DNA from 2 places in the Streptomyces sp. NBC_00448 genome. Region 2 is predicted to be linked to the other one. Evidence: riboswitches for the same ligand, from Rfam matches in the RefSeq annotation. Region 2 holds a riboswitch; the other holds the start of a gene.
The links. A riboswitch is a leader RNA that binds a small molecule or an ion and turns the genes downstream of it on or off. The one in region 2 is predicted to bind S-adenosylmethionine.
Positions count from the first base shown of each region.

Region 1 (7,223 bases), 680 kb from region 2:
CGGCCTGCACGAACGCGTCGAGTTCCTGGGCGACGTGGGACGGGGTGCCGATGAAGGACTGCCGCCCGGTCAGCTCGATGACCAGCTCGCGCAGCGAGAGCTTCTTCTCCTCGGCGACGGCCCGCCAGCGGGCGACGGTCTCCCGGCGGTCGTCCCGGTTGGCGTCGGCCCGGCCGCGCACGATCGGCTCCGCGCTGTCGTCGTAGCGCGGCTCCACCTCCGGCAGCGGCCCGTCCGGGTCGTACGCGCTCAGGTCGCGGTTCCACAGGCGTTCCACGAAGGTGATCGCCGTGGCCCCGCTGACCTGCTGGTGCCGGATCACGTCGGCCCTCTCGCGGGCGTCGGCCTCGGTGTCGCCGAGCACGAAGGTCACGCCGGGCAGGATCAGCAGCTGCTCGGGCGTCCGGCCGTACTTCGCCAGCCGGCCCTTGACGTCGGCGTAGAACGCCTTGCCGGCCTCCAGAGTGCCGTGCCGGGTGAAGATGGCGTCGGCGGCCGAGGCCGCGAACTCCCGTCCCTGCTCGGAGTCGCCGGCCTGGAAGACGACCGGGTGGCCCTGCGGGCTGCGCGGCACGTTGAAGTGGCCGCCGATGTCGAACTGGTCGACGCGGTGGTCGAACCGGCCGGGCCCGGGCGCGCGGAGGAAGGTGCCGTCCGCCCGATCCGCGACGATCTCGTCGCCCTGCCAGGAGTCCAGCAACTCCCTTACCGCGGCGAGGAACTGGCGGGCGCGCTCGTAGCGGTCCTCGCGGGCCAGGTAGCCGCCGCGGCGGAAGTTCTGCCCGGTGAACTCGTCCCACGAGGTGACCACGTTCCAGGCGGCGCGGCCTGCGGACAGGTGGTCGAGCGAGGCGAACTGCCGTGCCACCTCATACGGTTCGTTGAAGGTGGAGTTGATGGTGCCGGCCAGCCCCAGCCGGTCGGTGACACCGGCGAGCGCCGCGAGCACGGTGAACGTGTCCGGCCGGCCGACCACGTCCAGGTCGTGGATGCGGCCGCCCTGCTCGCGCAGCCGCAGCCCCTCGGCCAGGAACAGGAAGTCGAACTTGGCGCGTTCCGCGGTCTGCGCCAGATGGACGAAGGAGCTGAAGTCGATCTGGCTGCCGGCCGCCGGATCGCTCCACACGGTGGTGTTGTTGACGCCGGGGAAGTGTGCGGCGAGATGGATCTGCTTGGGCGTGCTGCTCATGCGGGGTCTGCCTCCTGGGGCTTCGCGCGGGGTGGGGCTCAGGCGGGGGCGTAGCGGTTGGCCGGGCGCGGCAGTCCGAGCAGGCCGCGCAGGGTGTCGGCCTGGTACGCCTCGCGGAAGGCCCGGCGGCGCTGGAGTTCGGGCACCAGATCGCGGCTGATCCGCGCCAGGTCGTACGGCAGGGTGGCCGGCCGCAGCCGGAACCCGGTCAGCCCGGACCGGGCGAACTCCTCCAGCAGGTCGGCGAGTTCGGCGGAGGTGCCGGCGAAGACCAGGGCGTCGCCGGCGTACGGCGCGTCCAGCCGGGCGTCCAGCCGGGCCCGGCGCTCGGCGGCGCGGCCGGGTTCCTCGTCGAGCAGCGCCACCAGGTCCGCGAAGACGTGTACGGTCTCGCCGGCCCGGCCGGCCTGCTCCTGCGCCTCGCGGATCTCGGTGACGATCGCCGTCGCCTGGCCGGTGTCGTGCGGGGTGGTGAAGCCGAGGTCGGCCGATCCGGCGACCAGCCGGAACGGCTCGGTGCGGTGCGCGAGCGCGGCCACCACCGGCTGGCCCTGCGGCGGGCGCGGCGTGATGGAGGGGCCCTTGACGCTGAAGTGCGGGCCCTCGAAGTCGATGTAGTGCAGCTTGTCGCGGTCGATGAAGCGGCCGGTGGCCACGTCGCGGATCTCCGCGTCGTCCTCCCAGCTGTCCCACAGCCGGCGCACCACCTCGACGTAGTCGGCGGCCTCGCCGAACAGTTCCGCCAGCAGCGCGCGTCCGGCGGGCGAGTCCAGTTCGGTGACCGGCAGCCGCGGCAGGCTGCGCCGGCCGAAGTGCGCGGCCTCGTCCGCCCGGGCGGAGACCCGCACCTGCACCCCGGCCCGGCCGCCGCTGACGTAGTCGAGGGTGGCGACGGCCTTCGACAGGTGGAACGGCTCGGTGTGGGTGACCACCGCGACCGGCAGCAGGCCGATGTGCCGGGTCAGCGGCGCGATCCGGGCCGCGGTCAGTACGGCGTCCAGCCGGCCGCGCACCTGGTCGGTGCGCTCGTCGGGGCCGGTGGGCAGGGCGGACTGCAGGCCGAGCGAGTCCTCGATGGTGACCAGGTCCAGCAGGCCGCGTTCGGCCTCGGCGGCCAGCTCGGCCCAGTACGACGCGGTGAACAGGTCGGCGGGCCGGGCCTCGGGCTCCCGCCAGGCCGCGGGGTGCCAGCCGGCGCCGTCGAGGGCGACGGCCAGGTGGAGGGGGGTGGTGGATCGGGACATGGACGTACCGCTTCCTGCTCGGACGGCCGCGGGCGCGTGGCCGGGACGTGGAGGTCGGGGCGTGAGGTGGGCGGGGCGTACGGCGTGGGCGTACGACGGGGGTGTACGCCGTACGGCACTGGACGGAGTACGTGATGCGCGGGGCCGACGGGACCGTGCGGGGCGTACGGAGTGCGGGGTACGGCCTGCACGGCATGCGCGTCGTGCCGTGTGCCGCGTACGACGAGGGCAGGCCGAACGGGTACCGGACGGGGCCCGCGCCGGGAACGGGGTCCCCGGGTGGGTCGGCGGAAGGGAGGGGTGCGCGGAGCGCGGGGTGCGGAAGGGTCAGCCGGCCTGACGCGGCGGCCGGACCGTCGACGCGCCCGGACACAGGGCGCCGGCGACACGTTGCAGGTCGATGTGGCGCCGTGAGTACGTGACGATGCCGGAGGCGGTGACGGGGGCGTTGCCGGACATCAACTGCTCGCTGCTGCCGCGCACTTCGCCACCTCCCACCTCGATCGGCTCACGCCTGTTCGAGCTCGCGCTTGCCGAGCCGTCTTCGGCTCCGCCGGGTCGTCACCTGGAGCACCCCACCGCGACAGGAGGGTTGCCGGTCAGCCGGCCAGGGCCTTGGTTGCTGACGCTCATGACCTGCAAGCACGGTAACTCCGTCGCGCGGTCGAACACAATCCCCTCCCGGCGGGAGTGACGTCCGTCGCTCCGGACGGCGTGCGGCACCGAGGGGGATTGTCTGACCGCCGCCCTGCGGTTAACGTGCTGTGGACACGGGTGCTGTCAACAGGCCCGATGCGACCGACACGACCGGCCGGGACACCCGACGCCGGCCGCACCGCGAGAGCGAGGGGACGGGCATGGACACACATCGACGCGACCTCGCACTCTGCCCCCGTGGCTTCGCCCAGACCCGGGTGGTCCGGCGGCACGTCGATCTGCTCCGGGTCTGCAGCGCGCTGTGTCCGGGAACGCCCGCGGTCCGCTGACCGCTGCCGGCACTCGGAAAACCGCTGTCCGAACGCTGGTTGAACGCTGCCGGCTGACATCCGCTGATCGCTCGGGCGAGGCAACGCCGCCCGCCTGAGCGTGGACCCGCGGAACCGCCGTCCGTCCGCGTACGGCGCCCCTCCCCCGTATCCGGGTCGGCCCGGCCGACGCACGGCCCTGCCCCACCCCGAACTCCCTTCCAATGCACCGCGGATGACGTGGCCTCCGTGATCGACGCGCGGCCGGACCGCGTACGCCTTCTTCCTTCGCGGCGGCACCTTCCCCGACTCTCCCCGACCTCCCTCGACTTCACCCGGCTTCCTCCCCTCCCTCCCGGTGGCCCGCTGCGGCAGACCGGCCCCCGCGTGGGGCCGTCGCGTCCGCACGCGCCGTCGCCGCGGTCCCCGACGAGACGGGAACACCGACATGCCCCAGCACGACACCTCAGGTCCGGCCACGGCCGCGCCCGACCATCCCCCGCCCGTAACCGACGGCACGGCTCGGGCGCCCCGGCCCCGGCACCTGGACACCCGCCCGGCCGACCGGGAGTTGCTCGCCGCGCGGCTGGTGCCGCTGCGCCGCCCGGGGCAGTGGATCTCCGCGGCCGTGCTGCTCGTACTGTTCGCGATGCTCGTCCACACCCTGGTGACCAACCCCCGCTTCCAATGGCACGTGGTCGGCCACTACTTCCTGAGCGGCTCGATCCTGCACGGGCTCGAACTCACCTTGTGGCTCACCGGCGCGGTGATGGCCAGCGGCTACCTGCTCGGCGTCGGCGTCGCCGCGATGCGGCTGTCGCGCAACCCGGTGCTGCGCACCCTGAGTTTCGGCTACGTCTGGCTGGTGCGCTCGGTCCCGCCGCTGGTGCAACTGCTCTTCTGGTACGAACTGGCCTCGCTCTACCCGCGGTTGTCGGTGGGGGTGCCGTTCGGACCGGAGTTCGCGGACGTGAGGACCGCGCACCTGTTCAGCGGCATCCTGGCCGCGTACGTCGGGCTCACCCTCGACGTGGCCGCGCTCTCCGCGGAGATCGTCAGGGGCGGCATCCTGTCGGTCGACCCCGGACAGCGCGAGGCCGCACGGGCGTTGGGGCTGGGCGAGGGACGGATCTTCCGCCGGATCGTGCTGCCGCAGGCCATGCCGGCGATCATCCCGGCCTCCGGCAACCTGCTGATCGGCATGCTCAAGGCGACCTCGATCGTCAGCGTCATCGCCGTACAGGACCTGCTCTACTCCAGCCAGTTGATCTACAACCAGAACTTCCTGATCATGCCGCTGCTGCTGGTCGCCACCATCTGGTACATCATCCTGACCACGCTGCTGTCGATCGGGCAGTTCTACGTCGAGCGCCACTACGCCCGCGGCAACAACCGGTCCGGCGGCAGGCCGCCGCGCGGGTTCTGGCAGGTGGCCCGCGCCAACATCCCGCTGTTCGGCCCGGCCAAGTCCCCCGCGGTGGGGCTGTCATGAGCGACGACGAGCGGCCCCTGGTGCGCGTCCGGGGCCTGCGCAAGAGCTATGGCGCGAACGTCGTGCTGGACGGCGTCGACCTCGACGTGCGCGAGGGCGAGGTGACCGTCCTGCTCGGCCCGTCCGGCTCCGGCAAGTCCACGCTGCTGCGCTGCGTGAACCACCTGGAGAAGCCGGACGCCGGCTTCGTGGAGATCGGCGGCGACCTCGTCGGCTACCGGCACGACGGCGGGCGGCTGCACGAACTGCGGGCCCGGGCGATCACCCGGCAGCGGGCCGATGTCGGCATGGTCTTCCAGCAGTTCAACCTCTTCCCGCACCTGACGGTGCTCGACAACATCACCGAGGCGCCGGTCGCGGTGCGCGGCGTGCCGAGGAAGCAGGCCGCCGCGCGGGCCCGTGAGCTGCTCGAACGGGTCGGCCTGGCCGGCCGGGAGGACTCCTATCCCCGGCAGATGTCCGGTGGCCAGCAGCAGCGGGTGGCGATCGCCCGCGCGCTGGCCATGGAGCCGCGCCTGCTGCTCTTCGACGAGCCGACCAGCGCGCTCGATCCCGAACTCGTCGGCGAGGTCCTCGCGGTGATCCAGGACCTGGCGCTCAGCGGCATGACGATGATCGTCGTCACGCACGAGATCGGCTTCGCCCGGAAGGTCGCCGACACGGTGGTCTTCCTCGACGGCGGAAGGATCATCGAGTCCGGTGCCCCCGCGGACGTGCTGAGCGATCCGCGCCACGAACGGGCCCGGTCCTTCCTGGCCGCGGTGCTCTGAGCCGGCGCCCGCGGGTGAGCGCTCCCGCTCCGGTTCCCCCAGGTCCCCCGCAGCTCCCCCTTGTGAAAGGCACTCCCGTGACCACCGAACGCCGTTCCCACCGCCGCGCCCCGAGACTCGCCGTCGCCACTGTCGCCGCCGGCGCCGGGCTGGCCCTGCTCGTCGCCTGCGGCGGTTCCTCCGACGACTCCTCCTCCGGCGCGCCGGCCGCCACGGGTGCCGGGGCCGCCGCCAAGCCGAGCGCGGGCGGCGCGGGTTCGACCGCCATCCCCACCCAGGACGTGGTGTCCGCGATCACCGCCGACCCGAAACTGAAGGCGGAACTGCCCGCCAAGATCCGCAGCAGCGGCACCCTCACGCTGGGCACCACCCGGCAGCCCGGCGTGCAGGGCCTGCCGCACGCCGGCGAGCAGAACGGCACTCCCGTCGGCCTCGACGTCGACCTGCGCAACGCCGTCGCCAAGGTGCTCGGCGTCAAGTGGGACGTGCAGTACGGCACCTTCCCCACCGTCATCCCCGGTGTGCAGAATGGCCGTTACGACGTCGGTCAGGACAACTTCGGGGCCACCAAGGCCCGCGAGCAGGTGGTGGACTTCGCCTCCTACCTCGACGACGGGCAGGCGTTCCTCGGCTCCAGGAACGTCTCCGTCGACTCCGTCAAGAAGCTCACCGACCTGTGCGGCCTGACCATCGCCACCTCCCCCGGCTCGACGTTCCAGCAGATCCTCACCGACGGCGCCGGCGACTGCGCCAAGATCGGCAAGAAGCCCTACAAGGTGCAGTACTTCGCCGACTCCGCCCCGATCTTCCTCGGGCTGTCCAACGGCAAGGTCGACGTCATGTTCGGCCCGACGCTGGGCCTGAAGTACGACGCGACCCGCATCCCGGGCACCAAGTTCCTCGGCGAGATCAGCACCACCACGGTCGGCTTCGTCACCGCGAAGAAGTCGCCGCTGGCCCCGGCGCTGCGCGACGCGGTCAACAAGCTGATCGCCGACGGCGACTACGCCAGGATCTTCGCCAAGTGGGGGGTGCCCGGCACCGGAATCAGCACCTCCCAGCTCAACCCGGCCACCACCTTCTGACGCCGGGCCCCGCGGCCGTCCCGGCTCAGCGGCTGACGCCGTTCCACGCCGGGACGGCCGCGCCGCGGGCGCCCGGGCGCGCGGCGAACAGGCCGCCGTCGGGGCCGCCCGCGGTGATCAGCAAGGTGGCGAGGTCGGGACCGGCGAAGGCCACGCCGGCGGCGTACGCGGCGGGGACCCGGACGGTGGCCAGATGCCGCGCCGCCGGCGAGTAGCAGCGCACCTCGCCGGCACCCCACACCGCCAGCCACAGATTGCCGTCGCGGTCGGCGCACAGGCCGTCCGGCAGCCCGCCGTCGACCGCGAGGAAGTCGCGGCGCTCGCCGGCCTGGCCGTCCGCGGGGTCGTATCCGCGTACCCGGACCAGGCCGGCGCCGGTGTCCACGCTGTACATCAGCCGTCCGTCGGGCGACCAGGCCAGCCCGTTGGAGCAGGTCAGGTCGGTGTCGAGGACGGCGGGCCGCCCGTCGCCGGCGAG
Region 1 covers NZ_CP107913.1:1,909,170-1,916,392, forward strand. Annotated here, with positions in the region: gene OG370_RS08050 (NtaA/DmoA family FMN-dependent monooxygenase) at 1-1,189, opposite strand, end outside; gene OG370_RS08055 (LLM class flavin-dependent oxidoreductase) at 1,228-2,433, opposite strand; gene OG370_RS08060 (putative leader peptide) at 2,761-2,916, opposite strand; SAM riboswitch class IV at 2,955-3,070, opposite strand; gene OG370_RS08065 (amino acid ABC transporter permease) at 3,847-4,890, shown strand; gene OG370_RS08070 (amino acid ABC transporter ATP-binding protein) at 4,887-5,660, shown strand; gene OG370_RS08075 (transporter substrate-binding domain-containing protein) at 5,738-6,745, shown strand; gene OG370_RS08080 (SMP-30/gluconolactonase/LRE family protein) at 6,771-7,223, opposite strand, start outside.
Region 1: it holds a riboswitch for S-adenosylmethionine, as region 2 does, so the genes downstream of both, OG370_RS08060 (putative leader peptide) here and OG370_RS11030 (aminotransferase class V-fold PLP-dependent enzyme) in region 2, are expected to answer to the same signal.

Region 2 (7,223 bases):
GCACCGGCATGTCCAGGTCGGCGCCGTCGAAGACGCAGGTCACCTCCGCGCCGCTCTGCGCGGCCAGCGCCGCCAGCCCGCCCAGCAGCCGCAGCCGCTGCTTCTCCAACGGCAGCGCGGGATAACCGGTCTTGGTGACGTTGTAGCCGTCGACCACCAGGTGCGCCTGCGGCAGTGCGAGGAGTTGGTCCAGCAGCGCCGGGTCGGTCGCGGACAGCGCCCGGGTGGCGATGTCCCGCGCGCTGAACGCCCCGGGCGCGACCGCGTCCACGGTGTCCGCGGGCCGTACCCCGAGCGTGTCGCGCGGGGGCAGCGCCAGCTCGCGGCGCAGCCCGGCCGCCGCGTCGAGCACCGTGTCCAGCAGCAGCCGCAGCCGGACCTCCTCCACGCTGCGGCCCTCGCGCACCGCGCGCCGGCCGGCCTCCACCACCGCCTCGGCCTCGGCCAGCCGGGTCCGCAGCCGGCGCGCCTCGCTCTCGGCCGCGGCACGCTCGCGCGCGGCGGCCGCCCGGGCCTCGTCCAGCTCGGCCTGGAGTTTGCGCTGCGCGGCCTCGGCGCGCTTCACGTCGCTGTGCGCGGCCCGCAGTTTGCGGTGCAGCGCGTCGCCGTCCTTGCGTACGGCGTCGAGTTCGCCGCGGGCGCGGGCCGCGTCGGCGCGGGCCTGGGCCTGGAGCGCGACCACCTCCTCGCGCAGCCGGGCGAGTTCGCGGACCGTCTCCTCGTCGACCCGCTCGGCGTCGGCCCGCTGGGCCTCCTCGCCCGCGGTCGCCACGAGCTTGGCCCACCCCTCCGGCCGCAGCAGATACGCGGCCGCGGCCACGTCCAGCGGGTCGGCGGCCGGCGGCGGGGTGCCGGAGTCCAGCGCCCCGGTCAGCTCCGGCTGCGCCTCCCGCAGCCGCCCGGCGACCTTCAGCCGGAAGCCGGGGTCCGACTCCAGCGCGGCGGCCAGCGCGGTCGCCGCGTACTTCACCCGGCGGGACGGCGTGAAACGGGCATACGGCCGCAGCGACACCGGCAGTTCGGGGAAGGTGAACCCGCCGAAGGCGTCGGCGGCGATGGCGACCACCCGGTGGCGTACGCCTTCGGGCAGCGGCCGGTCGAGCGCGGACTCGACCGCGCCGTCCTGCTCGGCGCCGCGCGCGTCGTCAGCCGCCGCGTCCCCGCCCGCCTCGTCCTCACCCGCCGCGTCCGCGTGCTCCACGTCCGTGTGCTCCGCGGCATGCTCGGCGGAAGGCTCGGCCGGGCCGGTACGGTCGGCGGGCGCGCTGCTGTCCGCGGGCACGGCGCGCTCCACCGGCTCGGCGTCCCGCGCCGCTCCGGCGCCCGGCCCGCTCTCCTCGTCGGGCAGCGGTAGGCCGCCGTTACCATCCACCAGTCACTCCCTGTCGGGTTCCTCGGCGCCCTCCCGGCCCCCTTCGATCCCTCCGGCCGCCGCCTGCTGCTTCCATTGTCCCCGTAACAGAGCTCAACCCGTCGCGGAACCGTCCGTCACGTCCTTGCCAGGGCGGTCCACCAGTTCGACCTGGTCCACCGCGTTGCACCAGCGGCAGCGCACGGACTCCACGGTCTCGCTGAGCACCTCGGTCTCCTCGGTGCGCGGCTCACCGCCCAGATCGAGGTGGACGTACTCGACCACGCGGGTCGAGCGGGTGACGTCGAACCTGGTCAGATTGCCGCACAGCGTGCAGCGCCACCGGGTGGTCGCGGTCGGCAGGGGAACCGTCATCGGCTCCGCACCTCTTCTCGTCTCGGTGCGTCTACTAGGCGGACTATGGCTCACCCATACCCAACGTGAGGGGCGTGTGTGCCCCGGTCACCCTACGGCCTCGGAGGTCCGGCGCGCTGCGGCGAGGCGGTCCTTGCCGGTTGGTCCCGTTCCGTCATGATCAGTGCATGGTCATCCCGGTGTACGACAAGAACCCGGTCCGCCGCCCGCCGGTCGTGACCTACGCCCTCATCGGCATCTGCACCGTGGTGTTCCTGCTCAGCCCGCTCTCCGGCTTCGTCCGGCTGCACGGCAGCGGGCACGCGCTCCAGTGCGCGCAGACGGTCTACTTCGACCGCTGGGGCGTCATCCCCAGCGAGCTGTTCCACGGGCGGCTCCCGGTCGGCGAGCTCGACCTGCCGGCCGGCTGCAAGACCCCGGGCACGTTCCCCAAGGTGCCGTTCCTGTCCGTGCTCACCTCGATGTTCGTGCACGGCGGCTGGCTGCACCTGATCGGCAACATGCTCTTCCTCTACGTCTTCGGCGACAACGTCGAGAACCGCATGGGCCGGGTCCGCTTCGCCCTCTTCTACCTCGCGGCCGGCTACCTCGCCACGTACGGCTTCGCCTTCGCCAACACCGACGACACGCAGAGCCTGGTCGGCGCCTCCGGGGCGATCTCGGGTGCCCTCGGCGCCTACCTCTACCTCTATCCCAAGGCCCGCGTCACCAGCCTCTTCCCTTTCCTCTTCTTCGTGCCGCTGCGGTTCCCGGCCTGGGTCGTGCTCGGCTTCTGGTTCGTCCTGCAGTGGCTCGCCGCCCAGACCGCGCAGGGCGGCCCCGGCGTCGCCTACCTCGCCCACGTGGTCGGCTTCGCCTTCGGGTTCCTGTGGGCATGGGTCTGCTACCGGCCACGGCGTAAGGTGAGCGTCGTCATCGGACCCACCCAAGGAGACGTCCAGCCGTGATCACCGCGATCGTGCTCATCAAGACCTCAGTGGACCAGATCCCCGAGATCGCCGAGTCGATCGCCGCGTTGGACCACGTCAGCGAGGTGTACTCCGTGACCGGGACGTACGACCTGGTCGCACTCGTACGAGTGGCTCGCCACGATGACCTCGCGGACATCATCCCCGGGCAGATCTCCAAGATCCCGGGGGTGGAAGTGACCGACACCCACGTCGCGTTCCGCACGTATTCCCAGCACGATCTGGAGGCCGCGTTCTCCATCGGGCTGGACTCCTGAGGAACCGCAGGCCCTGCCCCCGACGGTCCGCTCCGGACCATCCGGTCCGCCCGGGCTGGTCGCGCAGTTCCCCGCGCCCCCGTGGGGGCACCCTCCTTCCGCGGGAGGAGCCGCACACACCCAGGGGCGCTGGGGGAACTCACGGTGACGGGGAAGCGGGCGGTCCCGTTACCGTACGGGCACGCACCGCCCGGCCTCGGTGCGGTAGCGCCACGCCGCACCGTCGCGGACGAGGGTCCGCACGGCCCCGAGGAAACGCTCGATGTGCTCCTCCGGCGTACCCGCCCCGAAGCTGACCCGCACGGCGTTGAGGGAGCGCTCGCCGGGCGCCGCGTCGGGCGCCCCGCACTCCCCCGGCTCGTCCGGCTCCGTGTCGAGCAGGGTCCGCACCAGCGGGTGCGCGCAGAACAGCCCGTCCCGCACCCCGATCCCGTACTCCGCCGAGAGCGCGGCCGCGAAGTGCGAGGAGTTCCAGCCGCGGACGACGAAGGAGAGCACGCCGACCCGGGCGGAGCCGGACCCGAACAGGGAGAGCACGCGGACCTCGGGAAGCTCGGCGAGCCCGTCCCGCAGCCGGGCGAGGAGTTCACGCTCACGGGTGACAAGGGAGTCGAAGCCGGCCTCGGTGAGCGCCTTGCACGCGGACGCGATGGCGTACGCGCCGATCACGTTCGGCGACCCGGCCTCGTGGCGGGCGGTGCCGGAGTGCCATTCGACGGACAGCCCTTCGCCGGAGCGCGCGACCTTGCGGGTGGCGCCGCCGCCCGCGAGGTACGGCTCGGCGGCCCGCAGCCAGTCGGCCCGGCCGGCGAGCACCCCGGCGCCGAAGGGCGCGTAGAGCTTGTGCCCGGAGAAGGCGACCCAGTCGACGTCCAGCGCGGTGATGTCCACCGGGTGGTGCGGGGCGAGTTGGGCGGCGTCGAGCACGATCCGCGCACCGTGCCGGTGCGCGGCGGCGGCCAGTTCCCGTACCGGCCAGATCTCGCCGGTGACGTTGGACGCGCCGGTCACGCAGACCAGCTTCGGGCCCTTGGGGGCGCCGTGCAGCGCCACGTCGAGGGAGGCGACGGCCTGCTCGGGGGTGCGCGGCGCGGGCAGGTACTCCACCCGCGCGCCGTCGGCACGCTGCCAGGGCAGCAGCGCGGCGTGGTGCTCGGTGTCGAAGACGAAGATGCGGGTGCCGGCCGGGAGCGCCGAGGCCAGCAGGTTGAGCGAGTCGGTGGTGGAGCGGGTGAAGATCAGCTCGTCGTCCGGCCGGCAGCCGAGGAACTCCGCGACGGTCTCGCGGCTCTGCTCGAACAGGTCGGTGGACAGCTGCGACAGGTAGCCGGCGCCGCGGTGCACGCTGCCGTAGTAGGGCGCGTAGGCGGCGACGTCGTCCCACACCCGCTGGAGGGCGGGGGCGCTGGCGGCGTAGTCGAGGGCGGCGTACCCCACTTCCCCGCCGGTGACGAGCGGCACCCGCACGTCACGGCCGAGCACGGGCAGCGGGGTGGTCGTACAGGCGGGGCAGTCGGTGGCGGCGGTGCCGGCGGCGGGGCGGGCGGCGGCGCTGACGCCGGTAGTGCTGGTGGGACCAGTGGTGCTGGTGGTGACGGTCAAGGCGAACTCCCGGCGGAAGGCAGGCGAAAGCACCACGAAGCGTGCAGCCGAAAGCGACTGCGCGGGCGGCGCGGAGCATGGTGATCGGGCGGAATTGCTGGTTGCAGAACCGGGGCCGACTGGCCCTAACGCATTCGCTTGCTCATGAAAGAACTCCCCAGTCCGGCTTGCTGTGAGCCTCGCTGCATCACAGCCTGGTCATCACCCGGGGCACCCCGCCTCGGACGGAGGGTTGCCGGACAGCGAGCCGGGGCCTTTGCGCTGTCACTCGTGACCTGGAACAAGATTGTGCCATACAGCGACGCGGGCGCAAGATGCCGTCCGCTCAGTGGACGGCGCCTCACGCCCGCGCCCGCACGCTGTGTACCGATATGCCCGTTCCGCGCCCACCGGCGGTACGCGCCCGCGTACGTTCCGGTGTCCGCGCGCCACGCCGCTACCCGCGGGTGGCCGCCACCCACCGCTCCAGCACGGCCTCGGCCGCACCCGAGTCGATCGACTCCGCGGCCCGCTCCAGGCCCTTGATGATGCGCTCCTCCAGCGTGCCGCCGCTCGCCGGCGTCAACGCGGTCAGTGCGGCAGCCGAGTTGAGCAGCACCGCGTCCCGCACCGGCCCGCGCTCACCGGCGAGCAGCCGCCGGGCCACGTCCGCGTTGTACGACGCCTCGCCACCGCGCAGCGCCTCCACCGGCACCAGTTCCAGGCCGACGTCCCGCGGGTCGAAGCCGGCGTGCTCGACCTTGCCGTCCCCGACCACCCACACCTGCGAGGTCGCGGTGGTGGTCAGCTCGTCCAGGCCGTCGTCACCGCGGAACACCAGTGCGGACGAGCCGCGTTCGGCGAGCACCCCGGCGAGGATCGGCGCCATCCGCAGGTCCGCGACCCCGGTCGCCTGCGCCTTCACCCGGGCCGGGTTGGTCAGCGGGCCGAGGAAGTTGAACGGTGTCGCCACACCCAACTCGCTCCGGGCGGTGGCCACATGACGCAGCGCCGGGTGGAACCTGACGGCGAAGCAGAAGGTGATGCCGACTTCCTGCGCGACCTCGGCGACCCGCTGCGGCGACAGGTCGAGGTTGACGCCCAGCGCCGCGAGCACGTCGGACGCGCCGCTCCTCGACGACGCCGACCTGCTGCCGTGCTTGACCACCCGGGCGCCGGTGCCGGCCACCACGATCGCCGACATCGTGGAGATGTTCACGGAGTTCGACCGGTCGCCGCCGGTGCCGACCACGTCCACGGTCGGGCCCGGCACCTCGATGGTCGTCGCGTGCGCGTACATCGCCTCGACCAGTCCGGCGATCTCCGCAACCGTCTCGCCCTTGCTGCGCAGCGCCACCGCGAAGCCGGCGATCTGGGCGTCGGTGGCCTCGCCGCTCATGATCGAGTCCATCGCCCACGCGGTCTCCGCGGAGCTGAGGTCGTCCCTGCGGATCAGGGCGCCGAGGATGTCCGGCCACGAGCGCGCGGCCCCGGGTTCGCCTCCGGCGGGGTGCACAACGCTCATGGCTTCACGCTCCTGGAATACGGCAACACGTCTGACCGCACCCTATCGGTGGGGTGTGCTCCGCAGGGGCGCGTGGGGGTCCTCCCGTGCACCCGGGGTACGCCCGGGAACGACAAGGCCGCCCGGGCGTACCCGGGCGGCCTTGGCAGCGTGTCGACGGCTCAGTGGTGGCCGTGGCCGCTGGTGATCTCTTCGTACTCCTCGACCGTCGGCTTCGGGATCTGGCTGTGCTCGCCGTAGAACCCCTGGGAGAGCCTCGCCTGCACCTTCGCGACGGGGCTGACCTTGCGCGCGACACCGTTCTCGTCGGTCTCGGGCCCGAGGTCCAGCGGCTGCGGCTGGACGTGCGCGGTGAGCACGTGCAACTGCTGCTGCGACAGCGGCTCGTGCACCTCGATGAACTCGCCGTGCGGCAGCCGCTTGATGATGCCGCTCTCCCGCCCGTGCAGCACCTTGTCGCGGTCGCGGCGCTGGAGCCCGAGGCAGATCCGCTTCGTGACCCAGAACGCGGCCGGTGGTGCCAGGAAGAAGGCGACCCGCACGAACCAGGTGATCGCGTTGATCGACAGATGGAAGTGCGTGGCGAACAGGTCGTTGCCGCCACCGATCAGCAGCACGAAGTACAGCGTCAGCCAGGCGACGCCGAACCCGGTGCGCACCGGACGGTTGCGCGGACGGTCCAGCAGGTGGTGCTCGCTCTTGTCCCCGGTGACCCAGGACTCGATGAACGGGTACACCGCGATGGCCATCATCACCAGCGGGAAGACCATCAGCGGGATGAAGACGCCGAGCACCAGGGTGTGGCCCCAGGCCCTGATCTCCCAGCCGGGCATCACACGGATCAGGCCCTCGGAGAAGCCCATGTACCAGTCTGGCTGGGCCCCGGTGGACACCTGGTCCGGCCGGTAGGGGCCGATCGACCAGATCGGGTTGATGGTGGCGATCGCGGCGATCGCGGCGATCACACCGAAGACCAGGAAGAAGAAGCCGCCCGCCTTCGCGGTGTAGATCGGCAGCAGTGGCGAGCCGACCACGTTCTTCTCGGTCTTGCCGGCACCCGGGAACTGGGTGTGCTTGTGGAAGAACACCAGGATCAGGTGGGCCACCAGCAGACCGGCCATCAGACCCGGCAGCAGCAGGATGTGCACCGAGTAGAACCGGCTGAC
Region 2 covers NZ_CP107913.1:2,592,187-2,599,409, forward strand. Annotated here, with positions in the region: gene OG370_RS11010 (NYN domain-containing protein) at 1-1,201, opposite strand, end outside; gene OG370_RS11015 (hypothetical protein) at 1,466-1,726, opposite strand; gene OG370_RS11020 (rhomboid family intramembrane serine protease) at 1,894-2,673, shown strand; gene OG370_RS11025 (Lrp/AsnC family transcriptional regulator) at 2,670-2,951, shown strand; gene OG370_RS11030 (aminotransferase class V-fold PLP-dependent enzyme) at 3,120-4,439, opposite strand; SAM riboswitch class IV at 4,712-4,829, opposite strand; gene trpD (anthranilate phosphoribosyltransferase) at 4,990-6,057, opposite strand; gene qcrB (cytochrome bc1 complex cytochrome b subunit) at 6,219-7,223, opposite strand, start outside.